4 regions of the Pseudomonas sp. NPDC086251 genome follow, and region 3 is predicted to be linked to each of the others. Evidence: predicted binding sites of a transcription regulator. Region 3 holds the regulator's gene; each other region holds the start of a gene.

Region 1 (4,183 bases), on a different contig from region 3:
GACGGGTTGAGCAGTTCGGCGTTCGATCCGTTTGCCACCGGTGAGTTTTTCAGCGAGCTGGAGACTTTGCATGTGCAGCTGTTCGAATCGCCAGGACAAAAGCATGACCAGTCTGCCGAAGCGCCGGTGATGGTCGAAGTGCGTGAGGAAATCGTACTGCGGACCGCTGACGAAGGCCCGATTGAAACGGCTTCAATCCGTTTGCCAGCGGACGATGCGGGTTTGCTTCAGGTCGATCAGCTGCGTCCGGGCTGCTGGGTCGAGTTTCAGGAAGACGAGGAAAACACCCTGCGCTGCAAGCTGGCGGCCATCATCGAGGCCACCGGAAAATACATTTTCGTTGACCGCACCGGCATGAAAGTGCTGGAGCGCAGCCGCACCGGGCTGGCCCTGGAATTTCGCCGTGGCGCGGTGCGTATGCTTGACGACACCTTGCTGTTCGACCGGGCCCTGGAGTCGGTGATCGGCAACTTGCAGCGCCTCAATCGCGGCAAGTGATCGCGCCCCGAGGGTCTATCGCGGCATACTGGGCACCACACAGTCGTCGTTGAAGGAACCTGTATGCAGTTGGACCTCGCGAGCGGTTGGTGTCAGGGCGTGTGTGTATGCCCCTCGCCCAACTTCAATGCGCGCCCCATGGGCGAAATTTCCCTGCTGGTGATTCACAACATCAGCCTGCCGCCAGCGCAATTCGCCACCGGCAAGGTGCAGGAGTTTTTCCAGAATCGTCTGGATGTCACGGAGCATCCCTACTTTGAAGGGATCGCTGAGCTGCGGGTATCTGCGCATTTCCTGATTGAGCGTGACGGCACTGTCACTCAGTTTGTCTCTTGTCTTGAGCGCGCCTGGCACGCCGGTGTATCGAGCTTCGAAGGGCGGGAAACCTGTAACGATTTTTCCGTGGGCATCGAGCTTGAAGGCACGGATGATCTGCCGTTCACCGACGCTCAATATGACGCGTTGACGGCCTTGACCCGACAGCTGCAAAGCGCTTTTCCGGCCATCACCGCGCAACGCATCTGCGGGCATAGCGACATTGCACCCGGACGCAAAACCGACCCGGGGCCCGCGTTCGACTGGGCACGCTATCGCGCAGCCCTGGTTAAAGAGGAACAACAATGAGTTTTCTGGTGTTGCTGTTGGCGGTCTGGATCGAGAAGTTCTCGGCCCTGCGTCATCGGGTTCAGCGTGATGGTGGTTGGGTGCGCGAGTTGCACAAACTGGAATCCAGCCCGCGCCTGGCGAAAAGTCCTTGGCTGGTATTGGTGGTGCTGGTGTTGTTGCCGGTAGCGCTGCTGGGTTTGCTGTTGTGGGTGCTGGAGCCGGTGGCCTACGGCCTGCTGGCGTTGCCGGTGCACTTGCTGGTGGTGATTTACAGCCTGGGGCGTGGCGATCTGCTGGCCGGTCTCGGGCCGTTTCGTGATGCCTGGCGCCGGGAAGACCTGCAAGCCGCCGCCCATGTGGCGAAACGCGACGTGGACATCTGCGCCGACAGTGGCGAGCAATTGCTCGAGCGGGTCGAGGGTCACCTGCTGTGGGAGGCTTATCAGAGTTTTTTTGCGGTGATTTTCTGGTACTTCCTGCTCGGCCCGGTCGCCGCGCTGAGCTATCGACTGCTGGCCTTGACTGAAGAACACGGGCAGAACCCGGCCGTAGTCGAGCGCGCTTCGCAGCTGCGTCATGCCTTCGATTGGGTACCGGTGCGTCTGCTGGCGGCGAGTTTTGCCCTGGTGGGTAACTTTGTCGCGGTGGGCCGCGTGATGGTGCACGAGCTGCTGAACTGGAACATCAGCGCCGCGCAGCTGATCGAAAAGGTCGGCCTGGTGGCCGGCGAAATTCCGGCCCCGGTAGTCGGGCCGGATGGCATCAACAACCTCGACCGGATCTGGGAGTTGTTGCTGCGAGCCGCGGTGCTCTGGTATGCCGGGTTCGCCCTGTGGACAGTCCTGATCCGCTAACCCTTCCAACAACCTTCGGTCCATGTAGCAGCTGCCGAAGGCTGGGTTCGACTGCGCAGCAGGCGCTGTGCCAGTCACCGCGGTGTGCCAGTCTCACCGCGTAATCAGGATTTACGACCGCTACGCAGCCGAACGCAGCCTTCGGCAGCTGCTACAGGACCGTGTGTCTGCCGTTAACCTTAAGTTACAAAACCTCCCGCCGATTTACGTTATACAGAGCTGGCGCCGAATAGTGGCTATCTGCTGTCGACCCGCGCCTGCCAAATAAAAATAAGAAATCAAAGGGAGACTTCCAGTGAAGAGCTTGCTCTATCCCGCTGTCGCGCTGATGAACCGCCTGAGCTTTGGTATGAAGTTCAGCCTGATCAGCGTGCTGTTCCTGGTGCCAATGCTGGTGACCAACTTCTATCTGGTGCGCGATTCCTATCGTGAATTCCACGGCACTCGGGTCGAGCTGCAAAGCCTTGATCTGCTGGGCAGCAGCTTGACGTTGCGGCGTGATCTGGAAACCCTGAACAACCTGGTGCAGATCAACGTCAGCCTCGGCCAGTCAGGCAAGGCCGGCAATGTCGAGTCGCAGATCAACACCCTGGGGCAGAGCGTATTGAGCCGTTTGCAAGGGTTGACGGCGATGACCACCGACCCCGAACAAATCGCGGTTTTCGATACCAAGCGCGATGAAATGATCGCCGCGTTCAAGGCCCAGCAAGCGGAAAGCTCCCTGCAAAGCAAAAGCGGGATGAGCGCCAAGTTGCTCGGCAACGCGCAGATTTTCAGCCAGATCATCGCCAGTCAGGCCGGCCTGAGCCGCGACACGCAGAGCGACATGCGCCAGCTGAGCGAACTCATCACCAACGTCACGCCCCCCGTGACCCAATTGCTGGGCGAGGGCCGGGCGATGGGCTCGTTTTCGCTGGGGCAAGGGTTTCTCAATTCGGCGTCAAGTACCCGTTTCGATGAGCTGCTGGCGCAGATCGAAAAGCTCCAGGCCGAGTATGGGCTGAAGTTGCAGGATGCCCTGGGCTCCAGCAAAGCCGCGAAAGAGGCCCTGGCGACCCAGGCTGAAAGCAGCAAGGCGTCGTTGAAAAAGGCCAGTGAGCTGTTCGAAGAGCAAGTGGTAATGGCGGACACGCTCGATACGCCGTGGCAGGGCTTTTACGATCAGGTCACGGGCCTGATGGACCAGACCTACCAACTCAATGAAGCGACCCTGAAGTTTCTCGGCAGCCAGTTGCAGCAACGCCTGGAGCAGAACCGCACGCACATGGTCTTGCAAGCCGTGGCGCTGTCGGTGGTGTTTGTGTTGATCTTTTATCTCTACGGCGGTTTCTATGCCTCGACCCGCACCACCCTCAAGCGGCTCGGCGCGATGATGGACAAGGTGGCAGCCGGCGACATGACCGTGACCTTCAGTGCCAACAGCCGCGATGAACTGGGCGAGTTGGGCGAGGTGTTTAACGGCACTGTGAAGAAAATCCATGACCTGATCGAACGGGTAGGGCAGACGGTGGGCGAAGTCGAGCGGCAGGCCGGTCAGGTCGAAAATGTATCTGCCCGCAGCAACCAGGCCGTGGCGGGGCAGCGCTCGCAGATCGAGCAAGTCGCCACGGCGATGAACCAGATGTCGGCCACCTCGCTGGAAGTGGCGCGCAGTGCCGCCGCCGCAGTCAGCAGCGCCCACAGCGTCAACGACGAGACCATCAGCGGTCGCGGCCTGGTGCAATCCCAGCAGGGCAGCATCGCCGCGCTGGCCACTGAAATCGATCAATCGGTGCTGGTGATCAACCAACTGGCCAACGACAGCCAATCGATCAGCCGCGTGCTCGAAGTGATCAAGAGCATCGCCGAACAAACCAACCTGTTGGCCCTGAACGCGGCCATCGAAGCCGCGCGGGCCGGTGAGCAGGGCCGTGGTTTTGCGGTGGTGGCGGATGAAGTCCGGACCCTGGCCAAGCGCACCCAGCAATCGACCGAAGAAATCGAGCAGATGATCGCCAAGCTGCACAGCGGTGTCGGCGCGGCGGTGAAGGCCATGGGCACCAGTCACCAGATGGCCAACGGCACGGTGGGGCAGTCGGAAAAGGTCCAGCAAGCGTTGGAAAACATCCTCGGCGCGGTCGGCATGATCGTCGATCAAAACCAGCAGATCGCCGCGGCGGTGGAACAGCAGACGGCCGTGGCGCACGACATCGACCAGAACATCGTCGAGATCAACCGCGCCGGTG
Region 2 (4,183 bases), on a different contig from region 3:
GTGCTGCGCTTCGAATTTCCCTACATGGCACAACGGCGCATCGATGGGGGCAAACGTCCACCGAACCCGGCGCCGAAACTGCTGGAATGCTGGCGTGAGGTGTATGCCGTGGTGCGACGCCATGTCGCTGGGCGCCTGGCGATTGGTGGCAAGTCCATGGGCGGGCGGATGGCCAGTCTTTTGGCCGATGAACTGCAAGCCGATGCGTTGGTGTGCCTCGGGTATCCGTTTTATGCCGTGGGGAAACCGGAGAAGCCTCGGGTCGAGCATTTGGCCGGGTTGAAGACGCGGACGTTGATTGTGCAGGGCGAGCGGGATGCGCTGGGCAATCGTGAGGCCGTTGAAGGCTATGCCTTGTCACCGAGCATCGAGGTGTTCTGGCTCGTGGCGGGGGATCATGATTTGAAGCCGTTGAAGGCTTCCGGGTTTACGCATGAGCAGCATTTGGCTTCGGCGGCGAGCAAGGTTGCTGCATTTCTTCAGTGAGATTTACAGTGCCGATCAGGGCCTCTTCGCGGGCAAGCCTCGCTCCTACAGGTTATCGGCGTGCGCATAACCTGTAGGAGCGAGGCTTGCCCGCGAAGGCGGTCTGCCAGGCAATAAAAAACCCGGAAGCTTTCACTGTCCGGGTTTTCACTTTGACCAACGGGTATCAGCGGTTAAACCGCTCCACCAACGAATACTGAGTATTCGCCGTCTTGGTCAGTTCTTCACTCAACAGCGCCGAGTGTTGTGCCTGTTCCGAGGTCTGGTCAGCCAGTTGCGAAATATTGCTGATGTTGCGGCTGATTTCTTCGGCCACGGCGCTTTGCTCTTCGGTCGCCGCAGCGATCTGGGTGGTCATGTCGGTGATGTTGGCCACCGCTTCGCTGATCCCCACCAGTGCCTGGTCCGCTTCCAGTACCCGCGCCACACCTTCTTCGGCCTGGCGATGCCCGGCTTCCATGGTTTGCACCGCGGTGCTGGCGGTTTGCTGGAGCTTGGCGATCAGCGCGTGAATCTGCCCGGTGGATTCGCTGGTGCGTTGCGCCAGTTGCCGGACTTCGTCAGCCACCACTGCAAAGCCACGACCCATTTCACCGGCACGAGCCGCTTCGATGGCCGCGTTCAACGCCAGCAGGTTGGTCTGGTCGGCGATGCCTTTGATCACATCGACCACGCCGCCGATTTCGTCGCTGTCCTTGGCCAGTTGCGTCACAGTCAGACCGGTTTCACCGACCACCACCGACAAGCGCTGGATGGCTTCGCGGGTTTCCCCGGCAATGTCGCGGCCGCGACCGGTCAGGCGATTGGCTTCCTGAGTGGCGTCGGCGGTGCGCTGCACGTGGCTGGCGACTTCCTGGGTGGTGGCGGCCATTTGATTGACGGCGGTGGCCACTTGTTCAGTCTCGACGCGCTGACGTTCCAGGCCGCTGGAGCTCTTGTGGGTCAGGGTGTCGGATTGTTTCGCCTGGTCGCTCAGGTGCTCGGCAGTGTCTTGCAGCCGGGTCAGGCAGGTTTTCAGGCGCGCTTCCTGGCTGAGAATCGACATCTCCAGGCGCGCCTGAGCGCCACGGCTGTCGGTGTACATCTGCGCGATCAGCGGGTCGGAGGTGGTTTGCCCAGCCAGCACCAGCAAGCGCTTGAGGCCGCGCTGTTGCCAGCTCAAACCCATCAGGCCCAACGGCACCGAGAGCCCGGCCGCCAAAGCGAAGCCCCATTGGGATGTCAGCGTGGCACCGATCATGAAGCTCAGTTGGCTGACCAGAATGAACGGCAGCCAATCCTGCAGCACCGGCAGCCATTTGTCTGATGAAGGAATCGCCGACTTGCCCTGATTGATGCGTTGGTAAAGCGCTTCGGCACGGCGGATCTGCTCGGCAGTGGGTTTGACCCGCACCGATTCGTAGCCGATGACCTGATTGCCATCGAAAACCGGCGTGACGTAGGCGTTGACCCAATAGTGGTCACCGCTCTTGCAGCGATTCTTGACGATACCCATCCACGGCAAGCCTTGCTTCAGCGTGCCCCACATGTGCGCGAACACAGCCGCCGGGACGTCAGGGTGACGGACCAGGTTATGCGGCGCACGGATCAGTTCCTCTCGCGAGTAGCCACTGATTTCGACGAACGCGTCGTTGCAGTAGGTGATCACGCCCTTGGCATCGGTGGTGGAAATCAACCGTTGCTGAGCCGGGAAGGTCCGTTCGCGTTGTGTGATGGGCTGGTTATTACGCATGGCTTGTTCATTCCGCAAGGCTTTGACTGGTTGTCGGCGGTGTCAGCCATTTATTGAGATTATTTTTTCGAAAATCAGCGGCGCGTCGCAAAACGACCCTTGCGTCAGCTCGCGAGCATCGGATAAGTGAACAGGCCGAAGTGCAGCAGGTTCAAGCCTAAATGCGTGGCGATGGCCGCGCTGATGAAAAACCAGAGCGAATACCAGCCAAATTTAAGGCTGCAGGGTTCCCCTGCAACATAGAATCTCCCACAGTTGATTGGTGGTGTTCAGGGAATTGCTGTCCGACACATAACCTGTGGGAGCGGGCTTGCTCGCGAAGGGGCAATCACATCCAACATTGATGCTGAATGTGCCGACGTCTTCGCGGGCAAGCCTCGCTCCTACAGTGGCTTTGTGGTGTGCAGGGTGTTTTTGTTCGTTGCAGGGCACAAACAAAAACACCGCCCGAAGGCGGTGTCTGTGTCAGCCAGCGATTTATGAAGCAATCAACTGTCGCAACACGTAGTGCAAAATCCCTCCCGACTTGAAGTACTCGACCTCATTGAGCGTATCGATCCGGCACAGCACCTCGACTTTCTCGCGGCTGCCATCGGCGCGGGTGATGACCAGTGTCAGGTTCATCCGCGGCGTCAGTTCGACGCCGGTCAGGCCGAGGATGTCGAGGGTTTCCTTGCCGGTCAGGTTCAGGCTCTTGCGGTTCTGATCCAGTTTGAACTGCAACGGCAACACGCCCATGCCCACCAGATTGGAGCGGTGAATGCGCTCGAAGCTTTCGGCGATGACGGCTTTGACGCCGAGCAGATTGGTGCCTTTGGCCGCCCAGTCGCGGCTCGATCCGGTGCCGTATTCTTGCCCGGCAATCACCACCAATGGCGTGCCCGACGCTTGATAACGCATCGCCGCGTCATAGATCGGCAGCTTCTCGCCGGTCGGGATGTAGATCGTATTGCCACCTTCTTCGCCGCCGAGCATCTCGTTGCGAATGCGGATGTTGGCGAACGTGCCGCGCATCATCACTTCGTGGTTGCCGCGACGCGAGCCATAAGAGTTGAAGTCGCGCGGCTCCACGCCTTTCTCGCGCAGGTAATGACCGGCCGGGCTGTCAGCCTTGATGTTGCCGGCCGGGGAGATGTGGTCGGTGGTCACCGAGTCGCCCAGCAGCGCGAGGACTCGGGCGCCCGCGACATCCTTGACCACCGGTGGCGGCCCGCCAATGTCGTCGAAGAACGGCGGATGCTGGATGTAAGTCGAATCGTCCTGCCAGACATACGTCGCCGCTTGCGGCACTTCAATCGCCTGCCATTGCTCGTCGCCGGCAAACACCTCGGCGTATTCCTTGTGGAACATCGCGGTGTTGACCTGGTTGACCGCATCGGCAATTTCCTTGGTGCTCGGCCAGATGTCCCGCAGATACACCAGGTTGCCCTCCTTGTCGGTGCCCAACGGCTCGCTGCTGATGTCGATGCGCACCGTGCCGGCCAACGCGTAAGCGACGACCAGCGGCGGGGACGCCAGCCAGTTGGTTTTCACCAGCGGGTGCACGCGACCTTCGAAGTTGCGGTTGCCCGACAGCACCGAGGCGACGGTCAGGTCGGCCGCGACAATGGCTTTTTCGATGGGCTCCGGCAGTGGCCCGGAGTTGCCGATGCACGTGGTGCAGCCGTAGCCGACCAGGGCAAAACCCAGCTGATCGAGGTACTGGGTCAGGCCCGCAGCCTTGTAGTAGTCGGTGACCACCTTGGAACCTGGGGCCAGCGAACTCTTGACCCACGGCTTGCGCTTGAGGCCTTTCTCCACGGCTTTCTTCGCCACCAGACCCGCCGCCATCATCACGCTCGGGTTGGAGGTGTTGGTGCAGGAAGTGATCGCGGCAATCACCACCGCGCCGTTTTTCAGCCGATAGGTCTCGCCTTCGTATTCGTAGTCGGCTTCGCCGGCCAGATCGGCATTGCCCACCGCGAC
Region 3 (4,183 bases):
ACATGCTGTTCACCGCGTCCAGCGCTTCGAGAACCACGTCCATCAGTTCCGAGTCGACGCGTCGCTCACCCTTGCGCAGGATGTCGAACACGTTCTCGGCGATGTGACAGCACTCCACCAGCTCATGGAGCTGGAGGAAGCCGGCGCCCCCTTTTACAGTGTGAAAACCGCGAAAAATTGCATTGAGCAGGTCCGCATCATCCGGTCGGCTTTCAAGCTCGACCAGCTGTTCGGACAGTTGCTCTAGAATCTCGCCGGCCTCAACCAGGAAATCCTGAAGGATCTCTTCATCGGCGCCGAAGCTCATGTATGGGGTGCTCCTAGAATCCAAGGCTGGAAAGCAAATCGTCTACATCGTCCTGACCGGACACAACGTCTTCTCTTTTATCGGCATGAATCTGCGGACCTTCACCCTGAGAGAGATGTTTTTGCGGATCTTTTTCTGCCAGCATCGCTTCACGGTCATGTTCGATGCCCGCAAAGCGGTCCACCTGACTGGCCATAAGCACGAGCTTGAGCAGGTTGCTTTCAACTTCGGTGACCAACTGCGTCACGCGCTTGATTACCTGACCGGTGAGGTCCTGGTAATCCTGGGCGAGCAGGATGTCGTTAAGGTTGCTCGACACCACGCGATTGTCTTCGCTGCTGCGTGTCAGGAAACCGTCGACTCGCCGCGCCAGTTCACGGAACTCTTCAGCTCCGACTTCGCGACGCATGAACCGTCCCCAATCGGTGCTCAAGGCCTGGGCTTCAGTGCTCAGGCTGTTGACCAGCGGCGTGGCGTTTTCCACCAGGTCCATGGTGCGGTTGGCCGCCGCCTCGGTCAGTTTGACCACATACCCCAGGCGCTCGGTGGCGTCCGTGATCTGTGACACTTCCTCGGCTTGCGGCATGTTCGGGTCAATCTGGAAATTGACGATCGCACTGTGCAGCTCGCGAGTGAGCTTTCCCACTTCCTGGTACAGGCCGCGGTCACGGGTCTGGTTGAGCTCATGGATCAGTTGCACAGCGTCGCCGAACTTGCCTTTTTCAAGGCTTTCGACCAGTTCGACGGCGTGTTTTTTCAGGGTCGACTCGAAGTCACCCTGTGAAGATTCGATATGCTCCATAGCTTCCCCGTGGCGCAGTTGCTCAACCGATGCGTTCGAAAATCTTCTCGATTTTTTCTTTCAACGCCTGGGCCGTGAAGGGTTTGACCACATAGCCGTTTACACCGGCCTGGGCCGCTTCGATGATCTGCTCGCGCTTGGCTTCAGCGGTCACCATCAGCACGGGCAAGTGCTTGAGCTTTTCATCGGCGCGCACGTGGCGCAGCAAGTCGATACCGGTCATGCCAGGCATGTTCCAGTCCGTTACCAGAAAGTCGATGCTTCCGCTGTTGAGAACCGGAATGGCGGTTGTGCCATCGTCAGCCTCGACCGTGTTGGTGAACCCAAGGTCACGCAACAGGTTTTTTATGATCCGCCGCATCGTTGAGAAGTCATCAACGATGAGGATTTTCATGTTCTTGTCCAATTCGACCTCCAAGCAGTCTTAAACGCGCCCAGCACCTGGACGCGCCATTTCAATCAATCCGGCAAAGCACTCAATGACTGTCTGGAGCACAACAGATCGAGACCGGCGCAGTTTCAACACCACACCAGCCACGTTCGCAGTGTCCCCACACTGCCTTCAGCGCGCTCGCCACTCCCCCAAACGCCCCCGCAAACGGGCCGCGCACTGGCTGTGTAACTGGCTGACCCGAGATTCGCTGACTCCCAGGACTTCGCCGATTTCCTTGAGGTTCAACTCTTCGTCGTAGTACAGCGCCAACACCAGTCGCTCACGCTCCGGCAAATTGGCAATCGCGTCCGCCAGCGCCGCCTGGAAGCGTTCATCTTCCAGATCGCGTGACGGCTCCGTATGTGCACTCGCGCCATCCTCGTGCAGCCCTTCGTGTTCGCCGTCCTGCAACAGATCGTCGAAACTGAATAACCGGCTGCCCAGGGTGTCGTTCAAAATCCCGTAATAATCGTCGAGACTCAATTGGAGTTCGGCCGCAACTTCGTGATCTTTAGCGTCACGACCGGTTTTAGCTTCAATCGAGCGAATGGCGTCGCTGACCATCCGGGTATTGCGGTGGACCGAACGTGGCGCCCAGTCCCCCTTGCGCACTTCATCGAGCATCGCGCCGCGGATGCGGATGCCCGCGTACGTCTCGAAACTCGCGCCTTTGCTGGCGTCGTATTTGGTCGACACTTCAAGCAGGCCGATCATCCCGGCCTGGATCAGGTCTTCGACCTGGACACTGGCCGGCAGACGCGCCAGCAAGTGGTAGGCAATGCGTTTAACCAGTGGCGCGTAACGCTCGATCAGCTCGTACTGCGCGTCACGTGCCGATTTCTTGTAGAGGTTGTAACCGCTGGCTGTCATAGCACCGGTCCTGCCGTTTGTTGCACGAGGCGCTCGACGAAAAACTCCAGGTGCCCACGCGGGTTGGCCGGCAGTGGCCAGGTATCGACCTTCTGCGCAATCGCCTTGAACGCCAGCGAGCACTTGGAACGCGGGAACGCTTCATACACGGCGCGCTGCTTCTGCACGGCCTTGCGCACGCTTTCGTCGTACGGCACCGCACCGACGTATTGCAAGGCAACGTCGAGGAAGCGATCCGTGACTTTGGTCAACTTGGCAAACAGGTTGCGACCTTCCTGCGGGCTCTGGGCCATGTTGGCCAGGACGCGGAAGCGGTTCATGCCGTAATCGCGGTTCAGCAGTTTGATCAGTGCGTAGGCGTCGGTGATCGACGTCGGTTCGTCACACACCACCAGCAAGACTTCTTGCGCGGCGCGAACGAAACTGACCACCGAATCACCAATGCCCGCCGCGGTGTCGATCACCAATACGTCGAGGTTGTCGCCGATATCGCTGAACGCCTGGATCAGGCCGGCATGTTGAGCCGGGCTCAAATGAACCATGCTCTGGGTACCGGATGCGGCCGGGACGATGCGGATGCCGCCAGGGCCTTGCAACAACACGTCGCGCAGCTCACAGCGGCCTTCGATCACGTCGGCCAGGGTACGTTTGGGTGTCAGTCCCAGCAGAACGTCGACGTTCGCCAGCCCCAGATCGGCGTCCAGCAGCATCACGCGCCGGCCGAGCTCCGCTAGAGCCAGGGACAAGTTCACTGACACGTTAGTCTTCCCGACGCCACCTTTGCCGCCGGTCACCGCGATCACCTGTACGGGATGCATGCTGCCCATGAATTTCTTTACCTTGTCTTACTTAGACGGAGGCCACATTACTGGCTGCGCGTTCACAAACGGAACAATGCATGGCAGACCATCGATGTAGGTACAAAAACTGTTCATTAATACCTCAGCCAACCTGCTTGGTCGGGCTGTGGTAAATATCAGCGAACATGTCAGCCATGGCTTCTTCGCTGGGTTCTTCTTGCATTTGCACGCTTACGGCGCGACTGACCAACTGATGACGACGCGGCAGATGCAAATCATCCGGAATCCGCGGGCCATCGGTCAGGTAGGCCACCGGCAATTCATGACTGATGGCCAGGCTCAACACCTCGCCCAGACTTGCCGTTTCATCCAGTTTAGTCAGGATGCAGCCAGCAAGCCCGCAGCGTTTGTAACTGTGATAAGCGGCGGTTAGAACCTGTTTCTGGCTGGTGGTTGCCAAAACCAGATAATTTTTCGATTTGATGCCACGACCGGCCAGGCTTTCGAGCTGCATCCGCAGTGCCGGATCGCTGGCCTGGAGGCCCGCGGTATCGATCAGCACCACGCGTTTGCGCAGCAAGGGTTCCAGCGCCTGCACCAGGGACTGGCCCGGGTCGACGTGGGTCACAGAGACGTTGAGGATGCGCCCCAGGGTCTTGAGTTGTTCCTGGGCGCCAATGCGATAGCTGTCCATGCTCACCAGCGCGATGTTCTGCGCGCCGTACTTGAGCACGTAACGGGCCGCGAGCTTGGCCAGCGTGGTGGTCTTGCCCATGCCGGCAGGGCCGACCATGGCGATCACACCGCCCTCTTCCAGCGGCTCGACTTCCGGGGTGGCGATCATCCGTGCCAGGTGCGCCAACAGCATCCGCCAGGCCTGACGAGGTTCTTCAATATCACTGATCAGTGCCAGCAGGTCCCGCGACAACGGGCCGGACAGGCCAATGCGTTGCAGGCGGCGCCAGAGGTTG
Region 4 (4,183 bases), on a different contig from region 3:
CAGCTCTTTGGCGGTGATGGCCAGATTGGAAACAACCTCGCGCTGCTCGCTGTTCGCCAAGGCAATGCTTTGCAGGTTGCTGCTGAGCAGGGTCGCGGTGCTGCTTTGTTCCTGGGTCGCCGTCGTGATCGCTGCAAATTGCTGGCCGGCCGAGCGGCTCTGCTCATCGATCCGCGCCAACGCCGTGGCGACGTTGGCGTTGCGCGACAGGCCTTCCTGCATCAGCACATTGCCCTGTTCCATGGTGCTGATAGCGTTGCCGGTTTCCTGCTGGATGCTCTGGATCATCCCGGAAATTTCGTCCGTCGCCTGACGAGTGCGTGAAGCAAGGTTGCGAACTTCATCGGCAACCACCGCGAACCCACGCCCCTGCTCGCCAGCCCGGGCGGCTTCGATGGCAGCGTTGAGCGCCAGCAAATTGGTCTGCTCGGCAATCGAGGTAATCACCCCGACGATGCCGCCGATTTCCTGTGAGCGCTGCCCCAAGGTATTGATCACGGTGGCGGTGCTGTTCAGCGCGCCGGCAATTTGTTCCAGGGACGAGGACGCTTCGTCCATCGATGTACGACCGATCTGGGTTTGCTGTGCGTTTTCCTGAGCGAGTCGCTGGGTGCTGCCCATGTTGTCGGCAATGTTCAACGAGGTGGCGCTGAATTCTTCCACGGCGCCGGCCATGCTGGTGATCTCGCCGGACTGCTGCTCCATCCCTTCATAGGCGCCACCGGACAGGCCGGACAACGCCTGGGCACGGCTGTTGACCTCTTGCGAGGCCTTGCGAATGTGTTCGACCATGGTCGACAAGGCTTGGCTCATCTGGTTGAAGGCGCGGGCCAGTTGACCGATCTCGTCGTTGCTCGACACGTTCAACCGCACGCTCAAATCACCGGCGCCCAAGGCTTCGGCCTGACGCACCAGATCACCCAGCGGCGCGAGTTTGCTGCGCAGCAGCCAGACCGCCGACCCCACGGCGATCAACATCGCCAGCAGACTGCCGATCGCCAACTGGATGCCGACGCTCCAGGTCACGGCGCTAATTTCGGTTTTCGGCATGCTTGCCACCACCGACCACGGTCCGCCTTCGAAGGGCACAGCAATGCTGTAGAAGTCTTCGGACGTGTCGCTCCAGAACTCACCTTTGCCCGGCGTCTTCGCCAGACTATTGATCGCCGGGACGGCCCGATCCAGTGCTTGCACGCCGGCGATCGGCACCAACCATTTGTTCTGCTCATCAAGCAACGCCAGAGAACCGGTCTGGCCGATGCGGAAGCGTTTGAGGTTGGCGAATTGCGCGTTCTGCGCGTCGGTGTAATCGAATCCTACGTACAGCACGGCAATGACCTTACCGCTGCTGTCGCGTACGGGAGTGTATTGCGACATGTAGAAGCGTTCGAAAAGCAAGGATCGACCCACGTAGCTCTGCCCCGCCATCAACCGGGCGTAAGCCGGGTTCGCGTGGTCGAGCAGAGTGCCAATGGCACGGTTGCCGTCCTGCTTGCTGACATTTGTGCTAACTCGAACAAAGTCTTCGCCGCTGCGCACGAACACCGTGGCGACACCCGCCGTCATTTGCTTGAACTCGTCGACTTCCTTGAAGTTGTTGTTCAGCACTTCGCTGCCCAAGTGCAGACCCGGCGTCTGGGCGCCGGCCACGACCACCGGTTCGTCCGGATGCACGCTCAGCCCCGCGCTAAAACGTTTCTCGAACAGGCCGGCCAGGCGCTGGGTGCTTTCACGCAGCGTGCCGTGAAAGGTGCTCAATTGATCGGCCAGCAAGCGGGCCTCGCTGGCCAGGTGCTCCTCGCGGGTGGCGAGGTTGGCCGTGTCCAGCGAGCGCAGGGCGAACACGGTGCTGCCGCTGATGACAATCGCCAGTATCACGGCAAGTGCAAAACCAAGCTGTGAGGCGATCCGGGCACGAGGTTGAGTCATGACAGCTCCTGGCCGAGTGGCCGGATCATCCTGATCCAGACGCACACTCAGCAAAATTTCCAATGATGGGGAATACGTCGAACCTGCACGAAGGTTCCATGTGCAGATTTTCGGCGGCAAACCTGAATACTTGAGTCGTTCACCGGGATATAGCTCAAGGCCACTGTTGCGGCGGCTCTATCGATTCAGCTCAAGTGCTCGACGTTCGGCAACTCCATTGCCCGGACTTCGCCCTGCAGGAAATCGCTGAGCCGACGCATACGCTCGCCACCGGGGCGGGTTTTCGGCCAGACCAGGTAATATTTTTCACCACTGGCGACAGCCGTCGGCCACGGCAGACTCAAACGTCCCTGCGCCACATCTTCCGCCACCATCAGCAGATCACCCATCGACACGCCGTACCCTCGGGCGGCGGCGATCATGCCCAGTTCCAGCGTGTCGAACACCTGCCCGCCCTTGAGCGACACCTGATCAGCCAGGTCCATGCGCTCCAGCCAATTGCGCCAGTCACGACGGTCCGGTGCCGGGTGCAGCAGCTCAGTGCTGGCCAGGCGTGCAACGTCCCACGGCTGGTCGTCCAGCAGATTGGGCGCGCCCACTGGAATCAATTCTTCCGGGAACAACAATGTCGCCTCCCAGTCCAGTGGGAAATTTCCGTTGCTGAGGATGACGGCGCAGTCGAAGGGTTCGTGGTTGAAGTCCACCGAATCAATGTCCATCCACGCACTGGTCAACTGCACCTCGTTACCCGGCTGCAGATGGCGGAAGCGACTGAGCCGCGCCAGCAACCAGCGCATGGTCAGGGTCGACGGTGCCTTCATGCGCAGGATGTCATCTTCGGCACGCAGGGTATTGCAGGCCCGTTCCAGTGCGGTGAAGCCTTCGCGAATGCCGGGCAGGATCAGCCGCGCCGACTCGGTCAGTTGCAGGTTGCGCCCACTGCGGTGAAAAAGCCGACAGGCGAAATGCTCTTCAAGCGTACGAATGTGCCGACTGACCGCGCTTTGGGTGATCGACAATTCTTCGGCGGCGCGAGTGAATGAGCTATGCCGCGCCGCCGCTTCGAATGCGCGAAGGGCATACAAGGGAGGGAGACGACGAGACATTCGGAAAGCTCCTATAGCGGGATTCCCACAAACTATCAGAAACTCACCAGCATGAGTTTTAATCATGCAACCCATCCTTTTTATCCCTTTGTGCAAACCCTCCAGAGCGCCGAGAATCGACCCTTCCAGATCTCTTTGGACTTTCCTTCTTCTCTAAAAAAGCCGAGCGTGATGATCATGAAGCATCCAGCGCGTATTGAACTCTGGGCCATCTTGCGGCTGGCGGGGCCGTTGATTGCCTCGCAGTTGGCGCACATGCTGATGGTCCTCACCGACACCTTGATGATGGCGCGCCTGAGTCCCGAAGCCCTGGCGGGTGGCGGACTGGGTGCGGCGACCTACTCGTTCGTGTCGATTTTCTGCATCGGCGTAATCGCGGCGGTCGGCACCCTGGTGGCGATCCGTCAGGGCGCCGGCGACATCGTCGGTGCCGCGCGGCTGACCCAGGCCGGATTGTGGCTGGCGTGGTTGATGGCGCTGGTGGCCGGGCTGCTGCTGTGGAACCTCAAACCGGTGTTGCTGTTGTTCGGGCAGACCGAAACCAACGTTCAGGCGGCCGGGCAGTTCCTGCTGATCCTGCCGTTCGCCCTGCCGGGCTACCTGAGCTTCATGGCCCTGCGCGGTTTCACCAGCGCCATCGGCCGGGCGACGCCGGTGATGATGATCAGCCTCGGCGGCACCGTGGCCAACTTCCTGCTCAACTATGCGTTGATCACCGGCATGTTCGGCTTGCCGAAAATGGGTCTGGTGGGCATTGGCCTGGTGACCGCGATTGTTGCCAACCTGATGGCCGTGGCGCTGGCACTGCACATTCGTCGGCATCCTGCCTACGACGCTTATCCATTGCGCCAGGGCCTGTCGCGGCCCAACCGTCAGTACTTGAAAGAACTGTGGCGCCTGGGCCTGCCCATCGGTGGCACCTATGCGGTGGAAGTCGGGTTGTTTGCCTTCGCCGCGCTGTGCATGGGCACCATGGGCAGCACGCAACTGGGTGCCCACCAGATTGCCCTGCAAATCGTCTCGGTGGCGTTCATGGTCCCGGCGGGCATTTCCTATGCGATCACCATGCGCATCGGCCAGCACTATGGTGCCGGGCAATTGCTCGATGCGCGGCTGGCCGGCCGGGTCGGTATCGCCTTCGGCGCGGC

What was found. Region 3 encodes FliA, which starts transcription of late flagellar genes. Its sites were predicted from a motif close to CTAAAGTTTNNNNNNNNNNNGCCGNTAA; they were not measured.
Region 1: a site for FliA is predicted at 2,137-2,164, ahead of ACIPL2_RS30310 (methyl-accepting chemotaxis protein). Genes of this name have one in related genera too.
Region 2: a site for FliA is predicted at 2,249-2,276, ahead of ACIPL2_RS05340 (methyl-accepting chemotaxis protein). Genes of this name have one in related genera too.
Region 4: a site for FliA is predicted at 2,037-2,064, ahead of ACIPL2_RS10825 (methyl-accepting chemotaxis protein). Genes of this name have one in related genera too.

What each region holds. Positions count from the first base shown of each region.
Region 1 is NZ_JBIVBY010000038.1:58,412-62,594, reverse strand. It holds gene ACIPL2_RS30325 (DUF1631 domain-containing protein) at 1-498, shown strand, start outside; gene ampD (1,6-anhydro-N-acetylmuramyl-L-alanine amidase AmpD) at 562-1,122, shown strand; gene ampE (regulatory signaling modulator protein AmpE) at 1,119-1,958, shown strand; gene ACIPL2_RS30310 (methyl-accepting chemotaxis protein) at 2,254-4,183, shown strand, end outside.
Region 2 is NZ_JBIVBY010000002.1:195,859-200,041, reverse strand. It holds gene ACIPL2_RS05345 (alpha/beta family hydrolase) at 1-486, shown strand, start outside; gene ACIPL2_RS05340 (methyl-accepting chemotaxis protein) at 653-2,218, opposite strand; gene acnA (aconitate hydratase AcnA) at 2,696-4,183, opposite strand, start outside.
Region 3 is NZ_JBIVBY010000014.1:116,335-120,517, reverse strand. It holds gene ACIPL2_RS18260 (chemotaxis protein CheA) at 1-307, opposite strand, end outside; gene ACIPL2_RS18255 (protein phosphatase CheZ) at 321-1,109, opposite strand; gene ACIPL2_RS18250 (chemotaxis response regulator CheY) at 1,132-1,503, opposite strand; gene fliA (RNA polymerase sigma factor FliA) at 1,672-2,412, opposite strand; gene fleN (flagellar synthesis regulator FleN) at 2,409-3,239, opposite strand; gene flhF (flagellar biosynthesis protein FlhF) at 3,355-4,183, opposite strand, start outside.
Region 4 is NZ_JBIVBY010000007.1:91,749-95,931, reverse strand. It holds gene ACIPL2_RS10825 (methyl-accepting chemotaxis protein) at 1-1,929, opposite strand, end outside; gene ACIPL2_RS10820 (LysR substrate-binding domain-containing protein) at 2,115-3,035, opposite strand; gene ACIPL2_RS10815 (NorM family multidrug efflux MATE transporter) at 3,213-4,183, shown strand, end outside.